Regions from separate parts of the Pseudoalteromonas sp. TB41 genome, predicted to be linked through region 3. Evidence: predicted binding sites of a transcription regulator. Region 3 holds the regulator's gene; each other region holds the start of a gene.
The links. Region 3 encodes sigma-54, which starts transcription at its own class of promoters, with help from an activator protein. Its sites were predicted from a motif close to GTTGGCACGNNNNTNGNNT; they were not measured.
Positions count from the first base shown of each region.

Region 1: L641_RS0105985 (choice-of-anchor A family protein) is a predicted target of sigma-54. The motif match lies at 2,721-2,739, and genes of this name have one in related genera.
Region 2: L641_RS0112060 (flagellar basal body rod protein FlgF) is a predicted target of sigma-54. The motif match lies at 1,269-1,287, and genes of this name have one in related genera.
Region 4: dps (DNA starvation/stationary phase protection protein Dps) is a predicted target of sigma-54. The motif match lies at 3,633-3,651, and genes of this name have one in related genera.

Region 1 covers NZ_AUTH01000036.1:100,497-108,691, forward strand. Annotated here, with positions in the region: gene L641_RS0105970 (glycosyltransferase) at 1-161, shown strand, start outside; gene L641_RS0105975 (glycosyltransferase family 2 protein) at 179-1,108, shown strand; gene L641_RS0105980 (acyltransferase) at 1,158-2,240, shown strand; gene L641_RS0105985 (choice-of-anchor A family protein) at 2,947-5,148, shown strand; gene L641_RS0105990 (hypothetical protein) at 5,258-5,656, shown strand; gene L641_RS0105995 (undecaprenyl-phosphate glucose phosphotransferase) at 5,834-7,237, shown strand; gene L641_RS0106000 (outer membrane beta-barrel protein) at 7,221-8,195, shown strand, end outside.
Region 2 covers NZ_AUTH01000082.1:5,761-13,955, reverse strand. Annotated here, with positions in the region: gene flgG (flagellar basal-body rod protein FlgG) at 1-468, opposite strand, end outside; gene L641_RS0112060 (flagellar basal body rod protein FlgF) at 490-1,233, opposite strand; gene flgE (flagellar hook protein FlgE) at 1,367-2,689, opposite strand; gene L641_RS0112050 (flagellar hook assembly protein FlgD) at 2,748-3,425, opposite strand; gene flgC (flagellar basal body rod protein FlgC) at 3,439-3,870, opposite strand; gene flgB (flagellar basal body rod protein FlgB) at 3,873-4,283, opposite strand; gene L641_RS0112035 (protein-glutamate O-methyltransferase CheR) at 4,413-5,243, opposite strand; gene L641_RS0112030 (chemotaxis protein) at 5,264-6,196, opposite strand; gene flgA (flagellar basal body P-ring formation chaperone FlgA) at 6,335-7,042, shown strand; gene flgM (flagellar biosynthesis anti-sigma factor FlgM) at 7,118-7,438, shown strand; gene flgN (flagellar export chaperone FlgN) at 7,431-7,862, shown strand; gene L641_RS0112010 (LPP20 family lipoprotein) at 7,951-8,195, opposite strand, start outside.
Region 3 covers NZ_AUTH01000035.1:8,446-16,640, forward strand. Annotated here, with positions in the region: gene lptC (LPS export ABC transporter periplasmic protein LptC) at 1-423, shown strand, start outside; gene lptA (lipopolysaccharide transport periplasmic protein LptA) at 413-952, shown strand; gene lptB (LPS export ABC transporter ATP-binding protein) at 949-1,674, shown strand; gene L641_RS0105440 (RNA polymerase factor sigma-54) at 2,009-3,508, shown strand; gene hpf (ribosome hibernation promoting factor) at 3,535-3,822, shown strand; gene ptsN (PTS IIA-like nitrogen regulatory protein PtsN) at 3,827-4,279, shown strand; gene rapZ (RNase adapter RapZ) at 4,299-5,141, shown strand; gene L641_RS0105460 (HPr family phosphocarrier protein) at 5,166-5,438, shown strand; gene mgtE (magnesium transporter) at 5,578-6,936, shown strand; gene L641_RS0105470 (YgiQ family radical SAM protein) at 7,024-8,195, opposite strand, start outside.
Region 4 covers NZ_AUTH01000037.1:6,664-14,858, forward strand. Annotated here, with positions in the region: gene L641_RS0106050 (MFS transporter) at 1-269, opposite strand, end outside; gene L641_RS0106055 (DUF2189 domain-containing protein) at 496-1,275, shown strand; gene L641_RS0106060 (CBS domain-containing protein) at 1,453-1,872, shown strand; gene L641_RS0106065 (DUF2237 domain-containing protein) at 2,037-2,399, shown strand; gene corA (magnesium/cobalt transporter CorA) at 2,433-3,389, opposite strand; gene dps (DNA starvation/stationary phase protection protein Dps) at 3,738-4,262, shown strand; gene L641_RS0106080 (SulP family inorganic anion transporter) at 4,448-6,190, shown strand; gene L641_RS0106085 (c-type cytochrome) at 6,770-7,213, shown strand; gene L641_RS0106090 (VC0807 family protein) at 7,285-7,995, opposite strand.

The DNA.
Region 1 (8,195 bases), on a different contig from region 3:
TAGTGAAAGGCACACTTTATTTAGCGAAAGGCCTGTTTTTTTTACCTTATCATGCCTTATCACCTAAGAGTTCGTTGTTAAATTCTTTATGTGATCTATCTCATGGAGTTGGTTTTTTTTATGGCTTATTTAGTAAAGGCCGAGTTAGTAAGTATACGTAATTTATTTAGGATTAATAATGTCAAACGCTATTGATGTTTCAATTGTAATTGCCGCATGGAATGCACAAGATTTTATTTTAACCGCGATCAATTCTGCTTTGGCACAGAAAGGAGTTTCGGTTGAAGTGTTAGTGGTTGATGATGCATCAAGCGATTCTACATGTGCTGTGGTTGAATCAGTTAAAGATTTACGCGTTAAGTTACTTCGTTCTGAAAAAAATGGCGGTCCAGGTGCTGCTCGTAATATCGGCTTTGCTGCAGCGCAAGGAAAATGGATAGCTGTATTAGATTCAGATGATGCAATGCATGAAAGTAGGTTAACAAATATGTTAAATGCGGCTTCTGAAACCGCTGATGTTCTAATCGATAATTTTTGTGAATTAAATAGTGATGGTGTAATTTCTAAGCCTTTTTATTCAACATCTGACTTACCCTTAGGTGATTTAAGTTTATCGTTTCTCATTAAAACGAATCTCGTATTTTCAAATGTTAAATCAACGGGTTATGTTAAACCTTTGTTTAAAAATGAGTTTGTAAAAGCAAAGGATATTCAATACTGGCCAGAAGTTAGAATTGGGGAAGACTATTATTTTTTAGCAAGTTGCTTAGCAAATGGTGCAAATGCACAGGTACTTGATCAGGCAGGTTATATTTACACTATTCGTGATGGTTCTATATCAAGTAAAATGGAAGTGTCTCATATCACTAAGCTTTTAGATTTTGATAAAAAGTTTATGCATGAGCATACGCTATCAGAAGAAGAATTAAATGCTCAGCAAAGTCGTGAAAAAAACTTAATCTGTGCATACAACTATTTAGTGTTAGTAAGACAAATTAAAACGCGCCAAATACTATCCGCTCTAAAGAATGTGTTTTCAAATCCTTCAAGTGTTTTACTATTGAGCCTACCTATTAAAAAAAGATTATCATCTTTATTTAAATTTTAAAATAAACACATTTAATTTCAAAAATTTCATAAAGGGTTATTTTTCATAAATGCATATGATTACCTGGGTTTCAAATCAACTAGAAATATCTCATGGTGCCAATACACCACTTCGAGCAATGGAGGGTTTACGCGGAATTGCTGTGTTTTTAGTTTTTCTAGTTCATTACAGCTCATTAATATCCCCTTGGCTTTCATACGACACTACATATATTGCTTCATTTATTCATTCAGCAGGGCATATAGGAGTTGACCTATTTTTTGTACTAAGTGGTTTTTTAATATACGGTACGATTATAAATAAGTTGAGCTTTGATGTAATAACGTATGCTAGACGTCGTATTTCAAGGATTTACCCAACGTTTATCTTCGTGTTTTTGATTTATCTTGCCTTATCTTTTATTTTTCCTTCTGAGAGTAAGTTACCTCAAGAATTGAAACTACTTGTAATTTATGTAATACAAAACCTCATGTTATTACCTGGTTTGTTTGATATTGACCCAATTATTGCTGTTGCGTGGTCCTTAAGCTACGAGGTTTTTTACTACATATTTATTCCAATTATTATTTTTGCAACAAATATGAAAAGCTGGAAAAGTAACCACCGTATTAATTTTTGGTTATTAATTACCTTATTTGGTTTTACTTGGTTTTACATTAACGATGGGAATGTACGCTTAATGATGTTTATTTGCGGCATTTTATTGTATGAGTTTAATAAAATTCAAAAAGTAACATCCAGGAAAATGGGTACTATAGCTTTTATAGCTGCAATATTATTTTTTGGCTCAAGAGCGTTAGTAGACATAAATTATAACTTATCGATTGCAGTGATTTATGTGTTATTTTTTATTTTTTGTTTAAATGCTTTTAGTAGTGCTTCGTTTAGTTCAAAGTGGTTGGTTAATAAATGTTTAAGAAAGTTAGGTAACATGAGTTATTCATATTATTTGATTCACGGCTTAACATTAAAATTTTGTTTTTTAGTTTTTAGTGTGTTTTTTGAAAAAAATCCTATTTATGACTTTCTATATTTCTGGTTTTGGATCCCACTTTTTTGTTTGACTTTAATAACGTCGTTTGTGCTTTTTGTAATTATAGAAAAGCCAGTTTCTTTAAAGAAGAATGTTTAATCTTAATCCCTAATCCCTAATCCCTAATCCCAATTTTAATAAATATATACTAACTCTATCACTCTGAGAGGTTACTCTTTGGTGGTAGAGCTTTAATCTCGACAAGATAAAAACCTTTTATATTAACCAATTTAAAGTAACGGCTGACAATAAGTTTTCTAAATTAGTATCTGTCAATTTCTTTAAGTTGAGTTTTTACAAAAATTTTAAGTTTTTGGCATTGGACAACTTACTCACATTTATTTTTATTACTCATGGAACATAACTTTTTAAAATGATAAAGACATTTTAATCGGTAATTTAATGCTCGGTTTTTCTTAACTTAAGTAGTCACCGTTACCTTTCAATCCTCGCGTACATAAAAAGTGCAAATTAATATAAATATAGACAAATTTTTATATGCTTAGTTTTCTTTGGGAGTTGATATACTACTCACCTCTTTTAATTCCGTTTACATAAAATAAACATTTAGCAATGCTTTTTGGTTTGTTTTTCGCTTTTTTGGAGTTTTAGCTCACTCTAAGTCATTGATTTTAGTTTTTGTTCCTTTTTAATGGGCACTTACTTGGTACTTTTGTAGTGTTTTTTGTTCCTTTTGATTTTAATTGTGTATATAATGTTCACCAAGAATTCGATGAATTAACTTTCGTTAAACAAATGACTTAAATTTGGTGCCATCATGCACTTTTCATTTTCGAGGGAAAAAATGACTAACTCACTATTAAAATTTAAAAAATTGAGTGCAGTGATCGCACTTACATTAGCCAGCTCTACAACACTGGCTGCAGATTTAGGCGTTGCCAATAATTTTTCAGCATTTGTTTTTAATGATTTTAAATCAAACTTTGGTCGTGCTGACGGTGCTATCGCCGCAGGTGAAATTGATCTTAAAGGTTACAGCGTGGGTTACACTCGCCCATACAACCCAGAAGAATATTACTTAATTAGTGAATCAACCATCGATTTTAAATATGGTCGCCAATATGTTGGTAGCATGGTAGCCGGTGGCGGTACTGATGTTCACTGGAGTGTTCGTTGGGGTATGGAGTGGGGCTCTAAAATCCTTTCTAACCAAGATGAATCGGCATTACCATTTAACTTTGATGAGCAAGAGCAATATTACAAAGATTTAAGTACACAATTAAGTGAACTGGATGAAACAGGTACAGTGTACCGTAAATGGGGCGGCCTTTATTTACAAGGTGATGGAAGCTCTGATAGACAAGTATTTAATTTAGAAGCTCGTGACTTTGCTAAAGCGCATACTTTTAAAGTATGGGGTATTCCTGCGGATGCCACTTTAGTTTTTAATATTACAGGTGATGATAACGTAGTTGTAAAAGGTAAAAGCTTTGCACGTTTACGTCACCATGCGAGTAAAACCGTGTTCAACTTTACTAATGCACAAAAGCTAGATATTAAAGGCAATCGTTGGCAGGGGGTAATATTAGCTCCTTATGCTGATATCAGAGGTGTATACGGCACGGCAAAAATGCCAATTATTGGCCAAAGTTTTTATGGCTCAATGGCGCTACTAGGTGGCGAGTTTGATGGAGAATTACCAGCTAAAGCTCAACCTATAGCGCCGTTTGAAATGGTACAAAAGTGGCATTGGGATTCAAGCGAATTCATGCCTGAACACACGCAAGTTGCTTCAACTCCTGTTGTTGCTCAACTGAATGATGATAACGGCGATGGCGTTATTAATAACAGTGATGTGGCTGATTTAGTTGTTGTTACATTCAAAAATAATGTCTTCTATAAAAATGGTTTAGTTCGTGCCTTAAGCGGTATTGATGGTACCGAATTATGGACATACGAAAACGGCGGTGTATTCAGTGACCCTCGTAACACGGTAGCTGCAGCCGATTTAGATGGTGATGGCGTTGTTGAAATAGTTTTAAGTGATTTTGCTTCACCTGTAATACAAGTCGTTAACCATTTAGGTGAAGTTAAAAAAGAGTTTGCTAAATCGGGCAAACCACTAGGTTCAGTAACTTTAAGTGATATAAATAATGACGGTGTTGTTGAGATTGTAAACGGAAATAATGTATTCAGTTATGAAACAGGTTTACTTTACAGCACTAATTGGTCTGCTGCTTCAATAGCGTTTGATGCTGATAATAATGGTACTCAAGAGGTGCTCTCAGGTGGTGGTTTGTATGACTCAAATGGTGTGCAACTATGGCAATATGGTGCACCAGGGGGCATGTGGTTTAGTTCAGTTGTTAACTTGGATGATGACTTGGAACCTGAAATAGTTATTAGTAATCCTAGTAATAACACATCTGAAAGTGTTTTTGCGGTACTTGAGCATGATGGTAACGTTAAATGGGAAATAACAAACCCTAATAATTTAGGTGGCGGCGCTCAAGCAGTTTCAAACTTTTTAGGTGCTAATAGTTTAGGGATAGTCTACTCAGGATACAGCTCTGTAGATATGTACAATACCTCGGGTGAAGTTGTATGGTCGTTTGCTAATGGCGATGTATTTAACGGTAAAATGGGTGTCAGCGCCTATGACTTTAATGGCGATGGCATTGATGAAGTTATCGTACAAGATCACCTCAAGGTTAGAGTTTTAAATGGTATTAATGGTGAAGTGTTATCGACTGTTGCAAATTCTACATGGTCACTTTGGGAGTACCCTTTAATTGTAGATTTATCGGGTGATGACAATGCTGAGTTAATTACCGTTTCTAACAACTTTGATAGTCGTTATAGTATAAACAAGGGTGTAACTGTTTATGGTGCTGCTGATACCAGTAAACCGTGGAAAAATGCAACTCGCATTTGGAACCAGCATTCGTACCACCAAACAAATATTAACCAAGATGGCACTGTACCGACAGTAGAGCTACCAAGCTGGTTAAATAATAATACTTATCGCTCTAGTACACTTAAATAAAAGTACTTTTAGCAAATAAAAGGCCAATTAAGTTTTAATTGGCTTTTTATTATTAAATTGTTGTTTAAAATAATTGGCAATTAATAATCACGTAGAATTTGAGGTTTTTTTGTCGAACTTACAGCAAGATCCAGCTATTAGAAGTTTACTAGAACGAATGCCTAAAAACATTCAATCTACTTTTACCGATGAACAGCTAGCGTATTTAAAAATAGCCATTGGTGCTAGGCAGTGGGGTAATCATGCTGTTGATTGCAGAGGCGTAGTTAAGTTTTTTAAATACCGTTACTACTATGTTTTTTTAGCGGGGCTAAACAGGCGTGAATTAAGCGCAAAAGAGCAAAAAGTAGCAAAATTGGCTCAAGCGCTAATTTTAAGCATCGCGGCTATTTTTATTATTTTACTTACATTGCTGGTTTTATATTTGATTAAGTCAGCATTGGGCATTGATATTTTTGATGGATATTCGTTTGGGGTTTGGAGTTGGTTCAAGGGGGTATTTAATTAAAATGTGAGTATTCTTGATACTTAGTGAACAAAGCAAGAGTTAGCTAAAATGTTTAAACATGAATTTTAGTACTTTTGTCGGAATCAGTAATTGAACAAAATTGGCTAATACTATATTATCCTCGTGGATTTTGTGAGGTGCTACTCACACTGAATTAGCTATAAGGAATTAAGCAAAATGACATCTCCAAGGACATTTAAACCTTCAGGTTCCTCTGATGCCAATTTTTACCGATTATTCGACATATTTGCGTTGTTTTTAGCCTTTCAGTGCGCAGCCCTAATTTATAATTTTAAACTCACTCCTATTTATGCTGCTTCAGCACTAACTGTTGCACTTAGTTTTTTATACAGCGCTGAGCTGTTTTCTACTTATCGCTCTTGGCGAGCGGGCAAATTTAGAACAATGGTAATGTGTGCATGGGGTAGTGTTTTAATTGCCTTTGCGTTTTTACTGGTTGTTTCTTTTTTATTTAAGTTTACTGAGTCACTTTCTCGCGTGGGAATAGCTATTTGGTTTACGTTAAGTGTGGCATATTTATTTATTTGGCGCTTAGGGGTTTATTGGTATAAACGTAGTCGCCGTAAGTTAGGACTATCACAACGCAATGTGGCCATTATTGGTGCTACAGAGTCTGCTGCTTATTTACATGCTGAAATTGTAAAACACGACGAGTTAGGGTTTAACTTTAAAGGTTTTTACGACGACAGAAGCCCCGAGCGTTTGTTTGAACAACTCGAACAGCAAGGTGTTGAGGGGCGTATACAAAGTGCAGTAGATGCTGCTCGTAATGGCGAAATAGACATACTTTATATAGCTCTCCCCATGAAAGCGCAAAAACGAATAGCTGATATTTTATTACAGCTAGGTGATACCACCGTCGATGTGCACATAGTACCTGACTTTTTGCTCTCAAATTTAATACATGCTCGCATTGAGCACGTGGGTGATGTTGATACATTAAGCGTGTTTGAAGCGCCGTGTATTGGTGCTCATGAATTTATTAAACGCACAGAAGATATAGTCGTTTCAGCTATTATTGTTACTTTAATTACCCCACTATTATTGACTATTGCTGCCGCCATAAAGCTGACATCAAAAGGGCCTATAATATTTAAGCAAGATCGTTATGGCTTAGATGGCCGCAAAATAAAAGTGTGGAAGTTTCGCTCGATGACCGTGACCGAGAATAGTGATGTAGTGACTCAGGCAACCAAAAACGATGCCCGCATTACTCCACTAGGTGGTTTTTTGCGCCGAACTAGCCTTGACGAACTGCCGCAGTTTATAAATGTTTTAAAAGGCGATATGTCGATTGTTGGCCCAAGGCCTCATGCGGTTGCCCACAACGAAGAATACCGAAAAAAAGTAGAGTTTTATATGTTTAGGCATAAAACCAAACCGGGTATTACCGGTTGGGCACAAATTAACGGCTGGCGCGGCGAAACAGATACTTTAGATAAAATGGCCAAGCGAGTTGAATACGACCTACATTACATTAAACATTGGTCTTTATGGTTTGATGTAAAAATAATTTTTATGACAATTTTTAAGGGATTTAAAAGTGAAAATGCGTACTAATACAATTACCACTTTACTTGTTGCGTTGGGCTTAAGTGCACCTGCATTGGCAGTAGAATTAAAGCCAGGCAGTGTAATGACTAAAGACGGCGCCGAGATTACACCTACGCTACAGCTAGGCGTGAGCAGCAACGACAACTTTTTTATGACGCCGTCTGCCACTCAGTCACGTTTAATATGGAATATAGCGCCGAGTTTAAACGCTTTAATTGAAGATGGCCCAGATAGCTATAAATTTGATATTGCATCAAGCACGTCGTTTCATAATAAAGATACTACCGATAACTTTACTCAAGTAAACTTGGGCGCAGGTGTGCATAAAGAGTTTACTAGCCAACAAAGACTAGATGTGACGGGTAACGCTGACTGGTTATACGAGCAAAGAGGTGCCGGTTTAACTGAAGGTCAAGGCAGCGTTATAGCTGAACCAACACATTACCAACAACAAAACCTGGAAGCTCGCTACGAATACGGTGCACAAAGCTCTAAAGCTCAGGTTGCTTTAACAGCGGGTTATTATAACAAAAATTATCAAAATTTTACCACTATATCGCAGTACCGTGATTACGATAAACCTATGTTATCCATTACTGGATATTACAATACCCAAGCAGGCACGCGTACCTTTTTAGAAGTAAAGCAAGAAAACTACCGTTATGATGTAATTGACTCAAACGGTATTACCCGTGACTCAGACGACATAAAAGTATTATTAGGTATGGAGTGGAAAGCTACAGCCGTTACTTCTGGTTCTTTTAAAGTGGGTTACCAAAATAAAGATTTTGAGTCAAACCTGCGCGATAACTTTAGTGGTTTAAGCTGGGAAGCCGCTGCTGTTTGGAAGCCGCTTTCTTATTCTACGCTGCAACTGGTAACAAAACGCGCGGCAAAAGACCCTTTATTACAAGGTGATTACATTAAAGAGAGTGTTTATGGTGCTACGTGGCAGCATGATTGG
Region 2 (8,195 bases), on a different contig from region 3:
ACCATCTTGAGATACGGTGATTGACTGTGCATCATCAGGCACATTCATTTCAGGCTGAACAACATAACCAGCGCCCGAGGTTACAACACGCCCGTCGCCGTCGGTAGTAAACTGGCCATTACGCGAATAAGCAATATTGCCATCAGGCTGTAAAACTTCAAAAAAGCCAGGACCTGAAATCATCCAATCTAATGAATTTTCAGTGGTGAGCATATTACCTTGCGAAAAGTTTTTTTGGTTAGCCACCACCTTAGTACCCGCGCCCAACATTAAGCCTGACGGCATTTCGGTGTCTTGCGATGAGCGACCGCCTGGTTGATTAATATTTTGGTAGAGTAAGTCTTCAAAAATAGCGCGGCTTTTTTTGTAACCCACTGTACTGGCATTCGCTAAGTTATTTGATATAACCGATATATCTGTTTGTTGAGCGTCAAGCCCTGTTTTACTTATCCATAATGCTGGATTCATAATAATATCCTCACGTTATAGTTAAACGATGCGCATCAGCTGTTCTTGACGTTGATCAATCTCTTCAGCTGTTTTCATCAGTTTTACTTGTAATTCAAATTGGCGTTGATGACTGATCATATCGACCATTTCATGCACAGGATTTACATTCGATTTTTCTAATGTGCCACCTAATACTTGTACATTGGCTGATGTTTCAACTATTTGGCCTGGTTTAGCTCTAAATAAGCCATCGTTACCCTTCTCGAGTGTAGCGTTGTTTGCATCAACCACTTTTAGCCGATCAACTTCTTCTAAAAAGTTAGCCGGTGCACCTTGAGGGCGAACTTGAATAGTGCCATCTTTGCTAAATTCAATTTTTTCAATCGGTACAGGTAATATGACTGGCCCACCTTCGCCAATAACTTGACGACCGTCGCTGGTAGTCAACATTCCTTCAGCCGTTATATTTAACGAACCCACTTTTGTATAGGCTTCATTACCGGAGGCATCCTGAACACTCAGCCATGCATTATCACTCATAGCAATATCAAGGCTGCGACCTGTTTCGACAACACCGCCCGATGTCATGTTAGATCCTGGGCGCTCCTGCATAGCAAAAACACGAGTCGGCAAACCTTCACCGAAAGCCTGCATTGACCGTGCTTGCGCAAAATCAGATTTAAACCCAGTGGTATTCGCATTTGCCAAATTATTGGCTTTAAGAGCAAGCCCTTGCATGCTTTGTTTAGCGCCAGATGCCGCTATGTAGACCATTTTATCCATAACATCGACTCATTAAGAAATCTATGTATGAGTAAATGCAATATAAGTGCCAAATTAAATTTAAGTGTGAATAAGATTTTAGGAGAGGAATAAAAAAGGCTGCACTAAGCAGCCTTAGTAAATCAAAATATGATTATCTGATCTGAAGGATGTTCTGTTGAATAGTTGAGTTAACCTCAAGCGCACGAGAGTTTGCTTGGAAGTTACGCTGCGCACTAATCAAATCAACCAGCTCATTGGTTAAGTTTACGTTAGACTGCTCAAGAGCTGACGAATTAATGTTGCCTAGTGTGCCTGAACCTGGCTCACCCGCAATTGGTTCCCCCGAGGTCAAACTTTTTTTCCATGAAGTGTCACCTACTTGCTGCAAACCTTGTGAGTTTGAAAAGCGCACCATGGCAACTTGACCTAAGTAAGTTGAATCACCATTACTGTAAGATGCAACAACTTTTCCATCTGTACCAATATCAATACCCGCTAAGCGACCTACTGTCGCACCATCTTGCTCTAGTGCTTTCACCTCAAAGCGACTCGCATATTGAGTAGGCGTTCTATTTGCAGTACCGGCCTCATCGCGCCAATTAATCGCAATATCATCAAATTGGGCGCCATTAGATAAAATACCCGATAAATTAGCTCCGGTTAAATTAACATCAGTAAAGGTTGGACCAACATTTGGAGCACCATTAGTCGTTGCAGGCAAACCGCTAGCATCAAACCCAAAGGTACTTAGCGGGCTTGGTGTTGCTGTCGCGGCACCAGTTGCATCAAAGGGAGTTTTGTCAAGCGTACCATGTACTTGCCATTCATTAGGCGCTGTTTTTACAAAAAAGAATTGTAGAACATGTGGCTCACCAAGTGAGTCATACATTGTGGTCGATGTCGAAGAGTTATAAGTAGTACTGTCTGTTGCATCAAAAGGGACAGCTATTACATCTTCTCGAGAATCGACGTTAAATGATGTATAAACGTTTGAAGTAGAGCGCGGAGAGCCCGAAGAATCTGGTATTTGTAAAGCAGATGAAGTACTAAGACTTACAGAGGTCGTGTCACCACTAACTTCATCAACTGGGAAGCTTTGTAAAAAATTACCTTTAGCATCTACAACAAAGTTATCTTTATTAAGCTTAAATGCACCCGCACGCGTGTAGGTAAAGTCTTGTGCGCCTAAGTCTTGACTGGTAGCAAAATACCCCTCACCTGTGATCGCTAAATCCAGTGAATTATTAGTAAACTGCAGCGAGCCCTGATGAAACTGCTGGGCAACCATGGTGGTTTGCACACCATCACCATTTTTTGTTTTACCGGCGCTAAATACTGATGATGCGTATACATCAGCAAACTCGGCGCGAGACTCTTTAAAGCCCGTGGTATTTACGTTGGCAATGTTATTGGCGGTAACATCTAAATCTTTTTGTGCGGCAGCAAGGCCTGTTAATGCAATATTGAAGCTCATAATTAACCTCTAACCTAAAAAATATTTAGCCTATTGGCTAAAAAATACATAAAATCTATTACGCGATTTCTGCGACATCAGTCAGCCTAACCGCACCTTCTTTAGTATTAATAATAATGCCGCTTGAGCCGTTAATATTAACACTTTCAATATTTTTGAATGTAGCTAATGGGAGGCTTGAAAATTCCCCATTTGTACTACCCTCTGCTTTGATGTTGTATTCACCAGGTGGTAGCCGTTCACCCGCTTCATTTTTACCATCCCATGCAAAACGGATGGCTCCTGCAGGCTGAGTGCCTAAATCTATAGTTTTAACCAACTGCCCGGATGCATCTTCAATGCGGATCATTAAACTATCGACTGGCTTTTCAGCTACAACAGAACCTCTTGATTCACCCGACTCATTAAGCTCCAGTGTATCCGACTCCAACAAAGCTTGTTTGCCTACCAGTGTTGATGCTTGCAATGCCGAATTTGATGTCATCGACGCGGCTAAAGACTCAAAGTTAGAGTTTAAATTTGAGATCCCTTCAGCCATGGTAAAGTTTGTCATTTGTGCAATCATCTGATCGTTATCAGCTGGTTTGCTGGGATCTTGATATGACAACTGCTGTGTTAACAACGAAAAGAAATCTTCTTGGGTTAACGCATCACTCTCTTCTTTTTTTGGCACTTGCTTATCTTGCCAACGTAAAGAGTCCATGTAGGATGAAGAAGTACTAATATCGTTACTCATGAGCTACCCTCAGTTACCGCTGACCTAACAGCAGTGTTTTACTTAACATTTGCTTAGCTGCATCAGCAACTTGAACATTTGTCTGATAAGAGCGAGAAGCAGAAATCATATTTGCCATCTCCTCCACAACATTCACGTTGGGTTTGTAAATATATCCATTTTCATCCGCACTCGGGTGATTTGGGTTATATTCGATTTGTAGTGGTTTATTACTTTCAACCACTCCTAACACTTTTACACCAACGGCAGAGCCCTGTGGGTTGCTTGCTGACGCTGACGCTTTTGTAAGCTCCGCAGCAAATACAGGTTGTCGCGCTCGGTACGTCTCATTTTGCGAAGAGCTAATTGTATTGGCGTTAGAGATATTACTTGCCGTGGTATTTAATCGCACGTTTTGCGCGCTCATACCTGAACCAGCAATATCAAACACATTATATAAACTCATAATTAGGCTCCTTGACTACCGAGGGCTTTTTTTAGGCCTTTAAATTTACCATTAAGAAACTGGACACTGGCCTGATACTCCATAGCATTCTGTGTATACAAGTTCCGTTCCACTTGTATATCAACAGAGTTGCCATCACCTGTATCTGTTTGATTTGGCGTACGAAATAGTTCATTACTACCTACACTACGGGTACCACCGGCAATGTGTTTTTCATTGGTTCTTACCATGGTATTGCCGCTTAGTTGGTTGGACTTTGCCGTTTTTAATGCTGAGGCAAAGTCGATATCTTTTGCTTTATAGCCGGGCGTATCAGCATTTGCGATATTAGTAGCGAGCATTTCTGCTCTTTGCGAACGGATCAACATCGCATGCGGATGCACGCCTAATGCTTTATCAAAACTGATAGCCATAACTACCTCCAAAAAATTGACTCAGTACCGATAAAGCAATAAATGAGCCAGCAGTGAAAATAGTGATGATAAAAACAAAAAACGACGCAATAGGCGTCGTTTAGAGGAGGGATAATATATTAATGAAGGTCATTTCTTTTGATAAATGATACCAGGGTTACAACGCACCATATCAAAGTCAGTACTTAAACCAGACATAGACTCCGACGCACCTAAAAATAAATACCCCTTAGGGTTAAGTGCTTGAGAGAATTGTGCAATTATTTTGGCTTTCACCTCAGGTGAAAAGTAAATTAAAACATTACGGCAAAATATAATATCGAACTTACCCATTAAAGCGTACGAATCGAGCAAATTTAAATGCCTAAAGCTCACTTGCTTTTTCAATGAATCAACCACTTGTGCCATACCATTGCCGCTGTCTTTAAAAAACTTTTTACGACGTTCAGCAGAGAGTCCGCGAGCCAATGCCAATGCATCATATTCAGCATGTTTACACATATCAAGCATGGTATTTGATATATCTGTACCAATTATTTGTGCACCCATTTTTAAAACACCAGGGCTGCTGGATTGAAACTCAGCAACCGACATCGCTATTGAGTAGGGTTCTTGTCCTGATGAGCTCGCCGCAGACCATATTTTTAATGGCCTATTTAACGTTTTAAACTCAGGGAATAATCTGGTTTTAAGTAACTCAAACGGATATTGATCTCTAAACCACAATGTCTCATTGGTTGTCATGGCATCAACAACGGCTGCGCGCAACTGGCGCTCATGCACACCGAGAGTTTTACTTACCAATTCAGACAACGATTCAACATTAAATCGAGACATTAATGGTGCCAAACGGCTCTTTACCAAATACTGCTTATTTTCACCTAAAACAATACCGCACTGTTGTTCTAAAAATAAGCGAAATTGATCGTATTCGTTTTGCTGCAAATCTTTATTAGTCAAATCAATAACACCTATGTTTATTAATCACGATGAACCCATTTATTAACGGCTGTTGCAAGCTCGTCTGGGTTAAATTTTGCAATAAAATCATCTGCTCCTACTTTTTCAATCATCGCTTGATTGAAAACACCACTCAATGATGTGTGTAAAATCACATGTAGTGGCGCAAGTTTAGGATTAGCTTTGATTTCTGCAGTCAGCGTGTAACCATCCATTTCTGGCATTTCTACATCAGAAATGAGTAGCCCTACTCGCTCTGTAATATCATTTACGCAATCGAGCTCTGCAATTTCTTTTAATCTTATTAAAGCTTCTTTACCATTTTTAGCCAACTCAGTTGTTACACCTAATGGTTCCAATGCTCGTTTTACTTGATTTCGCGCAACAGCCGAATCATCAGCAATAAATACTATTCTCTCGCCTAAATCTTTTTGTATATTACCTTGCGAGGCGACATCATCGCTCACGGTAGTATTAACTGGGCAGATTTCGTTTAAGATTTTTTCTACGTCGAGTATCTCAACGAGCTCATTTTCAATTTCAGTGACGGCTGTTAAATAAGAATAACGACCCGCTCCTGACGGCGGTGGCATTATTTTTTCCCAGTTCATGTTAACTATACGTTCAACACCACCTACTAAGAATCCTTGCACTGTACGGTTATACTCAGCAATTATTATAAAGCCATCTTCGATGCTTTTTATTGGGCGCCCGCCTACGGCCATAGATAAATCAATCACCGAAATAGTTTGCCCACGAATATGTGCTACGCCACGGATATAAGTGTTAGATTTCGGCATGCTAGTCAATGGAGGGCATTGAAGAACTTCTCTTACCTTGAACACATTAATACCAAAGCGCTGACGCCCATTAAGCTTAAATAACAATAATTCCAAGCGGTTTTGCCCAACCAACTGCGTACGTTGGTTTACTGAGTCTAAAATGCCGGCCATTTAAATCTCCTAAGAAAACAAATATAAGGAACGATAATTGCTTTCAATTAATAAAGCGTCATAACACAACGGGGGCGTCTAAATTCTGACGCAAAATATTTATACCCTGTTTGCAACCATAAGCATAGTCGAAACATTATGAGTTTGTTAAAAAAAACCAGAAGATACAGTGTTTTTTATTTTCTTGCTAGCCTCTGCTTCGCTTTGCCACTAAAGGCACAAGTATTTAGTAAAGAGTTATTGCAAGAAATGGCTGTATCTTATGTTGCTCAAAAAGCAGTGACTACAAATGATAACAAAATACAGTTTAGCGCATTACCGCTAGATAGCCGCATTCCCGATCGCCAATGTAATTCTGAGCCTGAGCTAATAACGCCAAGTGAGCCTCCCTTTAATCGCCAAGTCACTATTCAAATAAAATGTAACGATAGTGACAACTGGGCACAGTACGTTCATGTCAGAATCACTGAATCAGCACCTGTTGTAGTTGCAACTACCAATTTAGCACGAGGTGAAGTGATTACTCCATCCCATTTAAGTATTGATATGCGCCCTGCACACTTTATCAGAGCGCAGTACCTTGAAGATCCAACGGCTCTTATTGGTAGTCGTAGCAAACGCAACATCCGTGAAGGAATGCCCGTTTTACTTAATCAAATATGTATGGTGTGCAAAGGTGATTCTGTTACAATTTATGCTAATATCAAAGGGTTAAGAGTGAAAACGACGGGTATTGCATTAGAGGATGGCACCTTGGGCGAGCAAGTAAGAGTAGAAAACAAAAAGACAGGTAAAGTTTTAAATGCGCGTGTAGATGGTGTAGAGTCTGTGCAAGTAAATATTTAATATAAATTTATGCTAAAGTATCTTTAATAAATGCCGATATAAAGGCATCAGTTGGGCAATATACGGATTTTTATTATGGTCGGTCAAGTAAATAAATCAAATCAACAACCGAGTGTTTTAACAAACACTCAACAGCAAAAAGTTGATTTAAAAAGAGATAATGCAAATACACAGGCGGCACAAACGCCTTCACCTAAAGCTGCCAGCGATTCGGTGAGCTTAACACCGCAAGCTAAGCAATTAAAATCGTTACAAGAGAAAGCGCAGCAGTCTTCTGGTTTTGATAGCAACAAAGTTGCTGAGCTTAAAAAAGCGATTACTGAAGGTAATTATCAAATCGACAGTGAGAAGCTTGCCAAAAATCTAGCAGACTTTGAGTTTAACGTTTATGGCTGATCACAATAGTTTAATTACAATTAAACTAAATGAGCAAATTACTTGCTTAACAAAACTGAGCGAGTTACTCACTCAGGAGCTTACTGCGATTGCATCTCGAAGAGGTGAAGGTTTAAAAGAAATTGCCCAACAAAAAATGTCTTTTTTAACCAGTATAAGCACCCTTGATAAAGAACTCAGCAAACTTATTGCCAGTAATGATCAGCAAACAGATGAAAACGCTGACTTAATAAAGCTAACTCGAGAAAAGCTTGAGCAGTGTCAAAAACAAAATGAAGTTAACGCTCATGCAGCGCACCAGGCGCAGTTAAGTGTAAAGCAATTAAAGGGTATTTTAATTGGCGCACCTTCGTCTATGACCTACGATCAAGCCGGTAGTGTAGTTAATACTGACAACAGCATTGTGCGTAACCTAAAAGCCTAAAGAATACTCATAAAAAAACGCCTAAACGATTATTCGTTTAGGCGTTTTTTTATGATTAATAATTTGTCGGTTAGTAATAACTTGTCGCTTAGTAATAAGTGACTTTTTTCACTTCCCGTGGTTTTATCTCACCGATGTACAAGTCGTGTACGCGCTTCATATTAAGCTCAAGCTCAGTAATATACACATCATTAACAGCATAAGTTTTTATAATTTGCGCACCTTTTATAATACCTTGCACTTTACTCTGTAAATAATCATCTTGGGCAACAGAGCCTGCGACGGTTGTGCCTGCGGTAATTTTTTGCCCGTACACTTGTTCCGTTAGTTCGC
Region 3 (8,195 bases):
GCTATTGAGTTAAAACAAACGGCTTATAATGAACAAGGTAAAGTGAGCCATAAGGTAACTGCGGTAAAAATGGAGTTGTATCAACAACTCGGTTTTACCTTTTTTGAAAAGCCTATATTCACTTTATACAACGAGCAGCAAACATGGCGTATTAACGCCGATGAAGCCACACTCTACGACGACCGTCAACTGGTGTTAGAGGGTAATGTAACCGCTCAAAATTTAGTAGATAACGCCATGATCGATACGATCACCGCCCAGACCATCAATGTTGATATAAAACTATTAACCATGCAATCACAGCAGCCTGTCGTTATTACAGGACCTAATTTAAAAATCACAGGTAAAGGCCTTGAGGCCGATTTAAAAACCGAGGTGATTAAACTTATTAACCATACGCGAACCCTATATTATGACCAATAACCTATTTAAAATTTTAATTGTTCCCTCACTATTAATTGCTTTTAACAGTAATGGCGCTGAACCTGCTGAAGCCCCCGCTGCTAATCAAATTTCAATTAGTGCAGATAAGCAAGAAGGTCAATTAAAAGAAAACGTAGGCATTTTTGAGAAAAATGTTGAAATTATTCATGGTAATCGCCGTATCACAGCTGACCGTTTAGAAGTGCACAAACGCGATGACCTAGGCGATAACAAACAGTTATTAATTGCCACAGGCAGCCCTGCATATTTTGAAGAAACACAAGCTGATGGCACCATAATGAGTGCCAGTGCTAATGAAGTGCGTTACGATGTATCGCTGCGTTTTTTAACCTTAATCGGCGATGCAAGCATTGCTCAAGCAGGTCAAAAAATAACAGCTAAAAGTATCACTTACGATATCGAGCAGCAGTTAATTAGCGCAGAAAAAGACGAAAACTCAACAGACCGTGTACACACTATTTTAGTCCCTGTTGAAAATAAAAAAGAAGATGATAAAGGCCAACCATGAGCACATTAAAAGCAGAGCTATTAGCTAAAAGCTACAAAGGTCGTGAAGTTGTAAAAAACGTTGGCCTAGAGGTTGAAGCTGGCAGTATTGTGGGGTTACTTGGCCCTAATGGTGCAGGTAAAACCACCACTTTTTATATGATTGTAGGCCTTGTCCCTAGCGATAAAGGCAAAATATCAATTGATGATAAAGATATTACTTTATTACCGATGCACAGCCGAGCGCGTTTAGGGATTGGTTATTTACCGCAGGAGTCGTCTATTTTTAGAAAGCTGACTGTTTATCAAAACTTAATGGCTATCTTAGAAACACGTAAAGAATTAAATAAACAACAACGCGAAGATACCTTAAATAATTTACTTGATGAATTTAGTATTCAGCATATCCGCGACAGCCAAGGTATGGCCTTATCAGGTGGTGAACGTCGCCGCGTTGAAATTGCTCGCGCGTTAGCAGCAAACCCTAAATTTATCCTTTTAGACGAACCCTTTGCGGGGGTTGATCCTATCTCAGTATTAGATATTAAAAAGATTATAGAGCATCTTAAAAACCGTGGCATTGGCGTACTTATTACAGACCATAACGTGCGCGAAACACTTGATGTTTGTGAAAAAGCCTACATAGTTTCTCATGGGGAGTTAATTGCATCAGGCACTCCTGAATACGTATTAAACGATAAAACAGTACGCGATGTTTATTTGGGCGAGCAGTTCAAGCTCTAATATGTGTGTTATTCCACTAAGCATCTGCTAAGATTAATTATACTTAGGTCTGTTGACCTTTCAAGGTTGAATTTGCAGCAGTCTGTTTGGTATTTAGGCAAGGCAGAGCCTATGTGGTGTGGTATTCCCCATAAATAGGCGATAACGCAGCATCAATGCCAAACAGGCGCTGCCCTTCGGGTTCTGCCTAGGGACGATTTACTCTTTGTTGCTCGGTTTTGACTTAGCCCACTAGGTTACAAACCTCGCGCCGCAATTAAACCGCCCCTAGTTTGAACAAATTTTAATCCGTAAAGGTCAACAGACCGTAATTTAAAAGGATTGTTAGAGATACATGAGGCAATCATTACAGCTGCGCATGGGCCAGCAACTTACAATGACTCCACAGTTGCAACAAGCAATTCGCTTATTGCAACTCAGTACATTGGATCTCCAGCAAGAAATTCAAGAAGCACTCGATAGCAACCCCTTGCTTGAAGTTGAAGAACATGATTACAGCGAAGACACTGCAGGTAAAAACGAACAAAAAGCCGATAACGATGACTTAACGCTAAGTGCCTCAGCTGACGATAAACCTAGCGAGTATGAGCAAGATAGCGGCGAAGCAATGACCAAAGACACCATTAGCGATGATATGGCTATGGATGTTACTTGGGATGAATATATGAGCGCTGCGCCTGCCTCTTCATCGGGCCCAATGCCAGAAGATGAATCTATTTATCAAGGCTCTTCGACTGAAACGCTGCATGAGTATTTAATGTGGCAACTTCAACTGACGCCGTTTAGTCCTACCGATGAAGCGATAGCTATTGCAATTGTAGAAGCTGTGGACGACTCAGGGATTCTAACCCTTAGCTGTGAAGAAATATTAGAAAGCTTTAACCAAGAAAACGACGGCGAAGATGAAGTTGAACTTGACGAAATAGAAGCGGTATTAAAGCGTATTCAACTATTTGATCCAGTGGGAATAGCCGCGCGTAGTTTACAAGAGTGCTTGTGTATTCAGCTAAATCAATTTGATAAAGACACACCTTTTTTAAACGAAACAAAAATGATCTTAACCGATCATATTGATTTACTTGCTGCACGTGACTATCGCACGTTGATGAAAAAAACAAAGCTTAAAGAAGATGAGCTAAAAGAAATCATGACGTTGATTCATACGCTCAGCCCAAAACCGGCAGACACTATTGTTAGAGAAGAGTCTGAATACGTTATTCCTGATGTGTCGGTTAAAAAAGTTAAAGGTCGTTGGGTAGTTGAATTAAACCCAGATAGCATGCCTAAGATCAGAGTAAATAGCCAATATGCAGCTATGTCGCGTACGGTTAAATCAAGTGGTGATAGCCAGTTTATTCGCTCGCACTTACAAGAGGCTAAATGGTTTATAAAAAGCTTAGAAAGTAGAAATGACACGCTACTTAAAGTAACCAACTGTATTGTGCAACAGCAACAGGCCTTTTTTGAACACGGTCCTGAGGCTATGAAGCCTATGGTGCTTAACGATGTGGCTGAAATGGTGGAAATGCACGAGTCGACTATATCGCGTGTTACTACGCAAAAATACATGCATACACCACGTGGCATTTTTGAGCTTAAATATTTCTTTTCAAGCCATGTAAGTACTGAAAATGGTGGCGAATGTTCATCAACAGCAATACGTGCATTAATTAAAAAATTAATCGCTGCAGAAAACTCAGCTAAACCATTGAGTGATAGTAAAATTGCAGATATATTGGCAGAGCAAGGAATTAAAGTAGCGAGGAGAACCATTGCAAAATATCGCGAATCTCTAGCTATTCCCCCGTCTAATCAACGTAAAAGTTTGATTTAAGGCGTACAACAAAGAGGAAAATGTTTATGCAACTGAATTTAACTGGTCGCCATGTAGATATTACCGACTCGCTTAGAGACTACGTAAATAGTAAATTTTCGAAGTTACAGAGGCACACTGATCACATAACGAATGTGCACGTTATTCTCGATGTAGAAAAACTAAACCAAAAAGCTGAAGCAACCGTTCATGTTAGTGGCGCTGAGATTTTTGCCTCTACTGAGCATCAAGATATGTATGCCGCTATAGACTCGCTCATTGACAAGCTAGATCGTCAAGTAATTAAACACAAAGAGAAACTTGCTCGACACTAACACTATGAAACTAAGCTCACTTATCTGTCAGGACTGCAGTAAAGCTGCGGTCCTTTTTAATAGTAAAAAAAGAATTTTAGAATTTATCAGTGAATTGGCTCACAATAAGCTGCCCTATTTAACACAACAAGATATTCTTAATGCATTAACTGCAAGAGAAAAGCTTGGAAGTACAGGCATTGGCCGAGGCATTGCTATTCCACATGGTCGCATGAGTGGAGCTCAAGAGCCCCTTGCTTTGATTTTAGTGAGCGAAACAGCTATTAATTTTGATGCGATTGATAACCGACCGGTTGACATTTTTGTCGCGTTAATTGTTCCCGATGGCGATAATCAGCAGCATTTGAAGATGCTAGCCACGATTGCTGATAAGCTCAATGATAAAGAATTTTGTAAACAGTTACGCGCCGCCAAATCGGATAGCGAACTATATCAGGTTATCGTCAGTCAATCGTAGTAATAAAGAAAGGTGATAAATGGAATTAATAATTATAAGCGGTCGCTCAGGGTCAGGTAAATCTGTGGCGTTACGCGTTGTGGAAGACTTAGGTTATTATTGTGTAGACAATATTCCTCTTAATTTATTACCATCATTAGTGCGCAGCGTTTCCGACAGTTATAATAAAATTGCTGTGAGTGTTGATGTGCGTAATCTACCTAAAGAGCAACAGCAATTTAATGAAATACTCGAATATTTACCTGGTTTTACTAAACCAACGGTATTTTATTTAGACAGTGACGATCAAACATTAATAAAACGTTTTTCAGAAACGCGACGTCTCCACCCTTTATCTATTGATTCTTTGCCGCTTGATTTAGCCATAAAAAAAGAAAAACAACTGCTTGATGTATTGATTAATCGTGCTGATTATATGATTGATACCACAGATTTAAGTGTGCATCAGCTTGCTGAATCTATTCGTGAAAAAATACTCGGAAAAAAAGATAAACAACTGATCATTACCTTTGAGTCATTTGGTTTTAAACACGGCATCCCTAAAGAAGCAGATTACGTATTCGATGCCCGTTTTTTACCAAACCCGCATTGGGAGCCTGAACTTAAGCCACTTACGGGGCTGGATCAACCAGTAAAAGACTACCTAGCAAGTCACAGCATAGTGCAAAAATTTACATGGCAAATTCAAACATTTGTGCAAACATGGCTGCCGCATTTAGAACGAAATAACCGCAGCTACTTAACCATTGCAATTGGCTGTACCGGTGGGCAACACCGCTCTGTTTATTTAGCGCAAACCATTGGTGAAAGCTTTGCAATGAGTCATCCTAATGTAAAAATTCGCCATCGAGAACAAGAATAAAATCAAAGCTTGCGAGAACATGTCATGCGGTTAGAAAATACATTTTTAATAAAAAACAAATTAGGATTACACGCTAGAGCGGCGACAGTATTAGCTCAGCTTTCTGTGCAATTTGATGCCACAATCACTTTATTTCAAGATGACAAACAAGCCGCTGGCGATAGCGTGCTGGCACTTATGTTACTCGAAAGCAGCCAAGGCAAAGAAGTTAAGGTGGTATGCGAAGGCCCCGACGCTGAGCCTGCACTTAGCGCAATAGGTGAACTCATCGACCAACGATTTAATGAGCAAGAATAAAAAAGTTCATTATTAACTCATCATCCTAAGCTTAGGTTAATAGTGGTTGAGTTAGTTTGCTCACATAAAGTAAGATAAACTAAAATTGAATAGCATTTATACCCTTCCAGCATGTAATACAATTTAATTAAGGACGCCAATGCCTGAAGCTTTAGAACAAGATATTCCACTACAACAACTAAAACAGGTGACTAAGTCACTAAATAGTGGTCAATTTGTTCAAGTTAGACGCATGCTGGCAAAGACGGCGCCTTGTGATACCGCACTTCTTTTAGAATCATCCCCGCATAAAATTCGCCGTATGCTCTGGCAGCTCGTTGATCCTGATGTACAAGGTGATGTGCTTGAAGAGCTTTCTGAAGATGTACGTTTGGGCATTATTGCGCAAATGGCACCCGAGCACATTGCTGCTGCAACCGAAGACATGGGCCATGATGACTTAGGGGAAGTACTACGTAGCCTACCTGACACCGTTTATAAAGATGTTGTTAGCGCTATGGATATTCAAGATAGAGAACGTGCAACGCAGGCTTTATCGTATCAAGAGCGCTCTGCTGGCGCATTGATGAATATCGATACCGTTACTATTCGCCCCGATGTGACTCTAGATGTGGTACTGCGTTATATTCGCTTACGCGGCGAATTACCTGAGGGTACAGATGACTTATATGTGGTTGATGAAAATAACTGCTTTTTAGGCGCCCTATCGCTGAGCACTTTATTAACCAACCCCCCTGAAAAAATTGTTCATGATTTAATGGATGAAGACTGTGAGTCTATTCCTATTTCAATGGATGAGAGCGAAGTTGCACAATTGTTTGAGCGTCATAATTGGATATCGGCACCGGTTGTTGATGACAACGCACACTTGCTTGGGCGGATCACCATTGATGATATCGTTGATGTTATACGTGAAGACGCTGAGCACAGTTTACTGGGTTTAGCGGGTTTAGATGATGAAGAAGATACCTTTGCACCTGTGTTGAAAAGCTCTAAAAAGCGCTCAATTTGGCTGGGTGTAAACTTACTAACTGCATTGCTGGCTGCAATTGTGGCGAGCTTTTTTGAAAACACCTTAGCTATATTACCAATTCTTGCTGTGCTCAATGGCATTGTCCCGTCAATGGGTGGGGTTGCAGGCAGCCAAACCTTAACTTTGGTTATTCGCGGTATCGCGGTGGGTCATATCAACCAAACTAACCAACGTTTTTTATTATTAAAAGAACTCGCTATCGGTGCGATTAACGGTATGGTTTGGTCTATCCTAATTGCCGGTGTTGTTGCGCTTTGGCAATGGGATTTCAAACTCGGTGGTGTTTTAGCGTTTGCTATGTTTATGAATTTAGTTGCAGCAGGTATTGCGGGTGCTAGTATCCCACTATTGCTTAAAAAAATGAAAATAGATCCAGCACTTGCAGGCAGTGTGGTACTAACCACGGTAACTGATATTGTTGGTATATTTGCCTTCTTAGGTACTGCGACTTGGTTATTGATTTAATCTTTTTATAAACGTTTTTAAACAAAAACACCGCATCAATACGCGGTGTTTTTGTTTAAGCCGATAGTTACTTTACATAAGTTAAGGCTACTTAGCGCGCTGGCGATTACCACCTACCTTAGGTTTAGTGTTGGCTTTTTTAAACTGGCTAAAGCCAGTATGACGAGTAAGCGCAGGACGACCGCCCTTGTTACCTTTTCCGCCTTTGGTTTGTCTTTCATCTCGTCCTTCTTCAGGGACTAAACAGTTAGGCCCTTTACCAATAAGCTTGGCTTTGCCCATGTTACGCAGGGCTTCGCGGATCATTGGCCAACCGGCAGGATCGTGATAGCGTAAAATCGCTTTATGCAAACGACGTTGGCGCGCTCCCTTAGGCACAGGTACTTGCTCCGTATTATTTTTAATATTACGTAGCGAGTTCATTTCTGTGTGGTAAATGGTGGTTGCGTTGGCCATCGGTGATGGATAAAAATTTTGTACCTGATCAAGCTTAAAATCATTCGATTTCAACCATAAAGCCATGTTTACCATGTCTTCATCTTTAGTCCCCGGGTGAGCAGAAATAAAGTATGGAATTAAATACTGCTTTTTACCCGCTTCTTTTGAGTACTTATCAAATAACGCTTTAAATTCATCATAGGCGCCCATACCTGGTTTCATCATTTTTGATAATGGGCCATCTTCTGTGTGTTCAGGTGCTATTTTTAAATATCCACCAACATGATGGGTTACTAGCTCTTTAACGTAACGAGGATCACGTACTGCAAGGTCATAACGCACGCCCGAAGCAATTAAGATCTTTTTGATCCCTTTAACCTCACGCGCCTTTTTATATAAGTCGATAGTGGGTGTGTGATCGGTATCCATATGCTTACAAATATCAGGATACACACACGACAAGCGACGGCACGTACTCTCTGCTTTTTTACTGGTACAACGCAGTTTGTACATATTTGCAGTTGGCCCACCTAAATCAGAGATAACCCCAGTAAAGCCCGGCACTTTATCTCTAATTTGTTCAATTTCTTCGATAATCGATTCTTGAGAACGGCTTTGTATTATGCGCCCCTCATGCTCGGTAATAGAACAAAACGAACAGCCGCCAAAACAGCCGCGCATAATATTTACCGACGTTTTAATCATATCGTAAGCAGGGATTTTATCATCGCCATAACTTGGATGTGGTATACGCTGGTAAGGTAAACCAAACACGTCATCCATTTCCTGAGTTTCAAGCGGATAAGCCGGCGGATTCACCC
Region 4 (8,195 bases), on a different contig from region 3:
ATGCTGATCAACTTTGATTTTTCCAACTTTTCTGCAATTTGACCAGCCATGCCCGAAAATAAAAAGAATGGCAAAATAAATAATCCCGCAGCCACGTTAGAATAAAAAGCACCATCGGCCACCGTAGCAGCCTGAAAAATTAAAATAAGGAGGATTGATTGCTTGTAAACATTGTCATTTAAAGCGGAGAAAAACTGTGTCACAAACAGAGGTAAAAACCGTTTACTGCTCAATAAAGCTCCTTGATATTGTTGTTTATTTTCCTTCATTACGGTCTCTTAAAATTAGCTACAGCGTTTAGATTACCACTGTGTAAAAGAAATACGAACCCACTTTTTTAAGTACGTGCTCAAAAATATACCTAATCGCTAACACGCAATAAAAATGATTAACAAATGAACAATGCAACTAAATCTTGCGTATAAGTTGTTTATGAGTTGTAAATAAAACATCTATGTTCTAAAACTAAAAGGTGACTAAAAAAGGAGCATCTTTATGCCAACTACAAACACAATAGAAAAAGACACCAAATTCGCACGTTGTTTAGAGTGCAACAAAGTAAATACATTTGCCGCTTTTCATTGGCTTTCGTTAGCGTTTAAGGATATGGCGCGCGCGCCCATGCTGAGCTTAATTTACGGTTTAATCTTCACACTTATTCCCGTAGCGATTGTTTACTCTGTTGTACTTACCGACAGCCACCTTGCCATACTGCCAGCCACGGTTGCATTTGCCTTAATAGGTCCTGTGTTTGCGGTTGGTTTGTACGATGTGGCTTGGGAGCTTGAAAAAGGCCATAAACCTACTTTAAGCCATTCATTAAAATCGATGTTTCGTAACCCTGTAGGTGAGTGGGGTTTTGCCGTGTTACTTATGGTAATTATGGTTATTTGGATGCGCTTAGCTGCAATTGTTCATGCATTGTACCCAAGCCATGCAAACCCAACATTTGAAGAGCTTTCGGCGTTTTTAACCATAGGCAGTATTATTGGCGGTATTTTACTGGTTAGTGTGTTTTCAATTTCGGCATTTACCCCGCAAATTATGATGGAAAGACGCGTTGATATAATGACTGCCGTGGTTTCTTCAATACATGCAGTTAAAGAAAACTTTGCAGCCATGCTGGTGTGGTCTATTTGTATATTTGTACTTGTGGCACTGGGCTTTGCTGCGGGTGCCGCTGGATTCATTATTATTATGCCACTACTTAGTTACGCTAGTTGGCACGGTTACATTGCGGTTATTAAAACTAAAAAAGAACGTGGTTACGAATAACATTCACCCATCGTCATTTTTTATCACTTAATAAAACGCTTTAGGGTGTTTTATTAAGTGATGCCTGTTTCCCTCCTGTGAATTAAATCTGCAAAAACCTTGATCTCAATAAGGTGCAAAGCTTAAAAAGCGCGCTAATATAATGTGATATACCACACGCTTTATAAAGGAATAAACATGAGTCAAAACGTTGCAGACTTAATGACACCTAACCCATTCTCAGTGAATATAAAAAGTACTTTGCACGACGCACATAATTTAATGAAAGAAAAAAATGTTCGTCACATTCCCGTTATCGACGAAGATGGCGCATTTGTTGGCATGCTTACGCAAAAAATTATGATCGCCAAAGTAATGGGGATCATGGCTACTTTTGGCGCAAATGCACTACAACGCAAAGAAAAACTCACAAAAGTAGAAGATATTATGGTGAGTGACTTTATTAGTGTCACTCCAGCCCAGCCATTATCAGATGTGGTTAAGTTTTTTGTAGAGAATCGCCATGGCTGTATGCCTGTGGTTAGCGAGCAAGGTCAGCTGGTAGGTATTTTAACCTCTTCTGATTTTGTGCGCTTAGCTGCGGCGCTATTATCTTAATTAATAGCACAATAAAAAACCTGCGTTTTGAATTTACGCAAAGCGCAGCTATTTTTATAAACAAATACCTACCCAGAAGCCTCTTCGTATATAGCTAAGTCACTAACAGCCTGTTATGGTAAACAGCTCTTTTCAGCAGTTATTACTAAAAGGTAATTTGTCATATGGCTAATCAATTAAATGTATTGGGAACTCGCCTACAGCTATGTTGTGGCAATGGCGGCTATACTCGCGAAGGGTTTTGCTATGTGCCAGATTCAGACTTTGGTAATCACAGTGTGTGCGCCATTATGACCGACGAATTTTTGCAATTTTCTAAGGCGCAAGGTAACGATTTAATTAGCCCTAATCCTTTGTATGATTTTGCGGGCTTAAAAGCTGGCGATAAGTGGTGCTTATGTGCGATTCGTTGGTATCATGCCATTGCTGCAAATGTTGCTCCTCCTGTTGTACTTGAAGCAACAAACCAAAAAGCGCTAGATATTATTCCCCTTGAAGTATTAAAAGCACATCAATATACTGGGTAATGATTTGAGCGCTCAGCTTGCAATATTAAAGTATTATAACCACCCTTTATGTTTAAAAAATAAATAAGGGGCAAAGCCCGACAGCAACATAATGCCAATTGCAAATGGATAACCCCATTCCCATTGTAGCTCAGGCATTATATTAAAATTCATACCATACACACTAGCCACTACTGTAGGCGGTAAGAAAACCACTGAGGCAATAGAAAAGGTTTTAATAATTTGATTTTGTTCAATATTAATAAAGCCTTGTGTTGAATCCATCAAAAAGTTCACCTTGTCGAACAAAAAGGTACAGTGCGACATTAAAGTTTCTATATCGAGTACAATTTCTCGAAGAGATTCGCGCTCGTCATTTTGCGCGCCTATACGGCGTATTAAGAACGAAATATTGCGTCGCGTATCCATTAAACATAAACGCACTTTACCATTAGCATCTTCTAAGCGAGCTATGCGACCAACCGCCTCTTCTAAGTCTGAGTTATCTTCTTCAAGTACATAAGCACTGAGCTTCTCTAATTGATGATGCATGTCTTCGAGCATATCCGCGTGGTTTTCAACTTTTTGATCAAATAAAGTGATTAATAATTGTTTTGCTGTATCGCATGCCACCTGACCTTTTCGCGCTCTTAAGCGCAGTAGTCTAAAATCAGCCAATTCCTCATCACGAATAGTAAGTAAGCAATTGTTTTGCAACAAACAAGCTACCGTTACAGTATTAAATCGCCCTTCATTAGGTGACATAAACAATGCATGCACATGTAAACCTTCATTATCGATAAAGCACCTTGACGACGTTTCAATCTCTTCTACATCTACCGAATCTGGAAAAGTTATATTGAGCGTTTTTGCAAGCGCATTTTGCTCCTGCGGTGTTGGATTAATAGTATCAATCCAATGTGCATTCTTTATGGATACTTCAACAGGGGTATCAGGTAAAGGCTCTAACTCTTTGATCACTCCTTGCTCGATGGAAAAAAATCTCAACATACACTTCTCCTTTAATGAATCTTTAAGTTGAGTATATGTAACAGGACATTAATCAACAATGATAATACCTTCATTATAACCACTATAAAGGGCACGCTATTCGCTAACACTTTAAAGTACTGCTGTTTTGCAGAATTTACAAAAAAGTGCATATTTTTCATATGCACTTAATCTTGCTGCTTTATCAAGTACTATAAATAAAAATTAAACTGCTATTTTTCAGTTAGTTAAAACTATGTCACTATCGGCATGACGATTGCTTCTATAAATACAAGAGGTGTTCGTTATCGCAATTTAAATACTCACTAGAGTAAAGCGAGCACTATTTTTGAAATAGTAGGAGGAATCATGAGTAACAGTAATAATGCAAATAAAGTCGCTGAATTTACCGCTCCCGGTGTAGAAAACGAATCAGCAAATAAAGCAATATCTGTACTAGAAAATCGCATGGTAGCGCTAATTGATTTACAGCTAACTTTAAAACATATTCATTGGAATGTAGTAGGTCCAAACTTTATTGGCGTACATGAAATGCTAGACCCACAAGTAGAAACCGTCCGTGAAATGACCGACACCATAGCAGAACGTATTGCCACTTTAGGCGGCGTCCCAGTTGGCACACCAAAATCGATTGTTGAGCGTCGTACATGGGAAGATTACGCCATAGGTAAAGGCTTAGTAACTGAACACTTAGCCGCATTAGACAAAGTATATAACGGCGTTAACGGTGATCACCGTAAAGCCATAGAATCACTTGCTGAGCTTGATCCGGTATCTGAAGATATGATCATTGCGCAACTTGCAGAGCTTGAGCAATATCAGTGGTTTGTTCGCGCCCACATAGAATCATCTACTGGTCAATTGAACAGCTAATTTTTAAAGCAGTCATTTGACTTACAAAGCCCAGTAACTTGCTGGGCTTTTTTGTTTTTAAACTATATTCCTCTTATTAATATACTAGAAATCCCCCTATTTAGCGCATCTAACACGTTTAGTTACTATACTTATTATTAAAGAGAACTTACTATCGACTCCTAATTATTAGCAGGGAATTTGAAGTGTTGTCGCGTCTATATAGCTTTATGCCAGGTTTACACACCTTATTTAATTATCAACGCCAATGGTTTGCTGATGATGTGAGGGCGGCATTATCGGTTGCAGCCGTTGCTTTACCTGTTGCTATAGCTTATGCGCAACTTACAGGCGTTAATGCTGCAGTTGGCCTGTATTCTTGCGTATTACCTATGATGCTTTATGCACTTTTTGGTACCTCTAAACAGCTTATTATTGGCCCTGATGCCGCAACATGTGCGGTTATTGCTGCAGTTGTTACTCCACTCGCTGCAGGCGATAGCTTTAAACATTGGCAATTAGTGATCACCATGACCGCAATGACCGGTTTTTGGTGCTTTATTGCCAGCCGCTTTAAGCTAGGTGTATTAGCCGACTTTTTATCTAAACCAATTTTAATGGGGTTATTAAACGGTGTGGCTATTACCATTATTGTTGGTCAGTTTTCTAAAGTATTTGGCTTTACCTTTGATGAGCGCTACTTGCTTGAGCGTTTAGGTGGCGTTCCTACGTATTTATCGCAAACTCATATTCCCACCTTACTAATGGCTTTATTTACCCTCGGCGTTTACTTTGTGTTAAAGCGCTTAAAACCTACATGGCCAGCCTCTATGTTTGCCATTGCACTAGGTGCGGTATTCGTTTGGTTATTTAATTTAGAGCAGTTTGAAATAAAAACCATAGGCACAGTAACCGGTGGTTTGCCTGTGTTTAACACCCCAGTATTTGACGTGGGTATTATTCGAGAACTTGTTGTACCGGCACTCAACTTAGCCATAGTTAGCTTTGTCAGCATGATGCTAACAGCGCGAAGCTTTGCAGCAAAGAATGGCTACGACATCGATGCCGATAAAGAATTTAGAGCCTTGGGCATCGCTAATTTAGCGTCAGCATTATCACAAGGCTTTGCCGTTAGTGGTGCCGACTCACGCACAGCCGTAAACGACGACTCTGGCGGAAAAACCCAATTAGTTTCGATTATAGCTGCCGCTATTATTGGCGTTATCGCTCTTTTTTTAACGGCGCCGCTTGAATTTATTCCCAGTGCTGCACTCGGGATTGTATTAATAATTGCCTCTGTTCACCTGCTTGATTTAAAGGCAGTCTGGCAATTAAAATTTAAAGATAAGCAGGCATTTTACTTAGCCTCAGCCACACTTTTTGCTGTGCTGTTTATTGGTGTTATACCAGGAATTACCCTTGCTGTATTACTAGGGTTATTTCAATTTATTCGAACTGTTATGCGCCCATCAGACACCATTTTAGGTGTGGATATAAAAGGCGTAGTAAGAAGCTTAGACGAAACAGATAAAGCCAAAGCAGTACAAGGGGTTTTTATATATCGCTTTAATTCTCCTTTAACCTATTTTAATGCCAGTTATTTTAAACGCCGCTTGTTAGAGCAATATGCAAGACAAAAAGACGACACACAATGTGTCATTATTGATGCTGTGCCCTGCTTCACTCATCTTGATTTAAGCGTTATGGCCATGCTCGCAGACCTAGATGTGATATTTAAAAAACGAGGTATTCGATTAGAGCTAGCGGGAAGAAAACGCCAGCTACTTTCTTGGTTTAAAACCGCTGGTATCGCCTCAGGTAAAGACGGTATTTATATTCATTCAGACTTATACATTGCCTTACAAAAAAACAGCGTCAGTCAGCATGTCGACGAGGTTACGATGTTTCAATCGCAAAACTCCGAAGAGATAAATGCAGGTAATAATTAGGGTTATTATTTTTCCTCAACTACACTAGGGTCTGTTGACCTTTGTGGATTAAAATTTGTTCAAACTAGGGGCGGTTTAATCGCGGCGCGAGGTTTGTAACCTAGTGGGCTAAGTAAAAACCGAGTAATAAAGAGTAAATCGTCCCTAGGCAGAACCCTTCGGGCAGCGCCTGTTTGGCATTGATGCTACGTTATCGCCTATTTATGGGGAATAACCACACCACATAGGCTCTGTCTTGCCTAAATACCAAACAGACTGCTGCAAATTTAACCTTGAAAGGTCAACAGACCCTAGATGAGTCATTTATTGTGAATGACTCTTTATAAAAACAATAGAGTGTTCAAGCATTTTAATAAATCAACACTTAATAATAAGCGTAGCCTTATTGCCTTTTCTTGCTACTTACTAAACCTTAAAAATACAAACAATAGCCAGATGCAAATATCATACAGCGCAGTAAATACATAGTTTAGTCGCTAATGCGGTCGCTTTTAGTTTTAGCTAATTAGCCATAAGTTGTTTATGGCTATGGTTTATCAATTGCCGCACACTAAACCAATGAAAGACAAAGGAGCTACCATGAAATATACATTAATAATTTTATGCTTAATTGCACTTGCAGGTTGCGATAGAGGCGTTGATTCTCCAAGAGGATTTAGCTTACCAGAGGGAAATGCTGAAAAAGGTAAAGCCGTTTTTATAAAGTATGAGTGTTTGGCATGCCATACACTTGCAGGCGTAGAAGATGACAGTATAAAAAAACATGACGATATTTCTATCAGACTAGGCGTTAATAAAACCAAAATAGTCACTTATGCTGAGTTAGTTACATCGGTTATTAACCCTTCTCACCGCTTTTCAAGGCCTTACAGAGCTGATGCTAGAACCCCCGATGGAGCATCTAAAATGACGGTATTTAACGACACCATGACCGTTTCTGAACTCACTGATTTAGTGACCTTTTTACAACCAAATTATAAGCTTATTCCTTATCATAGAACGAAGTACTCTGATTACAAATAAATACTTATAAGTAAACATCAAAAAAAAGCCGTTATTAAACAACGGCTTTTTATTATAGATTATGGATAACCCTATTCAGCATTAACCATGTCTTCAAACTTCATACCGGTTAATTTAGTCAGTACTTTAATTACATAAACAAAAATACCAATGAGCATGAGCATAGACGGAATAGCAATTACCGGATAACTCAGTAACGTCATTTCGCCAAGCTGTTCGTTAAATTCAACGGAGCCTGCAGGGCTGGTAACAATCCATTTAGCAAGGATGTAATTCATCGTAGATGAAAACACAAAGGTCAGCGCTAAGAGGTAATTAGCATTGGTGATTTTTTGTTTAAAGCTTTGTGTATTGCCTCGTGCATCTAAGGCATCGTAAATAGTATCTAGCTTAAATAAAAGTGAGTTTAATAAAAGTTTGGCTAGCAGGGGTTTACCAAAAAAACCCGACATCAGCACGGTAAAACCAATGATTGCCGGAATAGCTGCTTCTTTAATAGCTAACCACTCAACGTTTAGCTCAAACAAGGCAATACCACCGGTAAGCAAAGTACTTAAAAAGCCTAAAAGCGAGATGAAGTTTAATGAGCCAGCTTTAATAAAATCATAAATCCCATAGCTAATGGGGAATATAAGCGCGACAATTAAACCAGCCACACTGCCTAAATATTCAGGGCCAGAAAACTTCATTAAAATGACTGAAGGGATGATGATATTAAAGACTATTTCGATAAGCGGATTATTTTTTTTACGCTTATTTGTAGCTTGATTATTACTGGTCATTTTTAGTTCCAAAAAATATTACTGCTGCCATTAATTTCCCCTAATGTGGAATAAATAATGCTAAACATTGCTTCTTTGCATAATACCCGCAATACGCTCGCTATTCTAGCATGGCACTTAGTCATATTATTTTATTATGTCGCGCTTACTCTGCAGTAATATAGGTATAAATTGAGGCGTTAATTAAATCACCAGTCGTA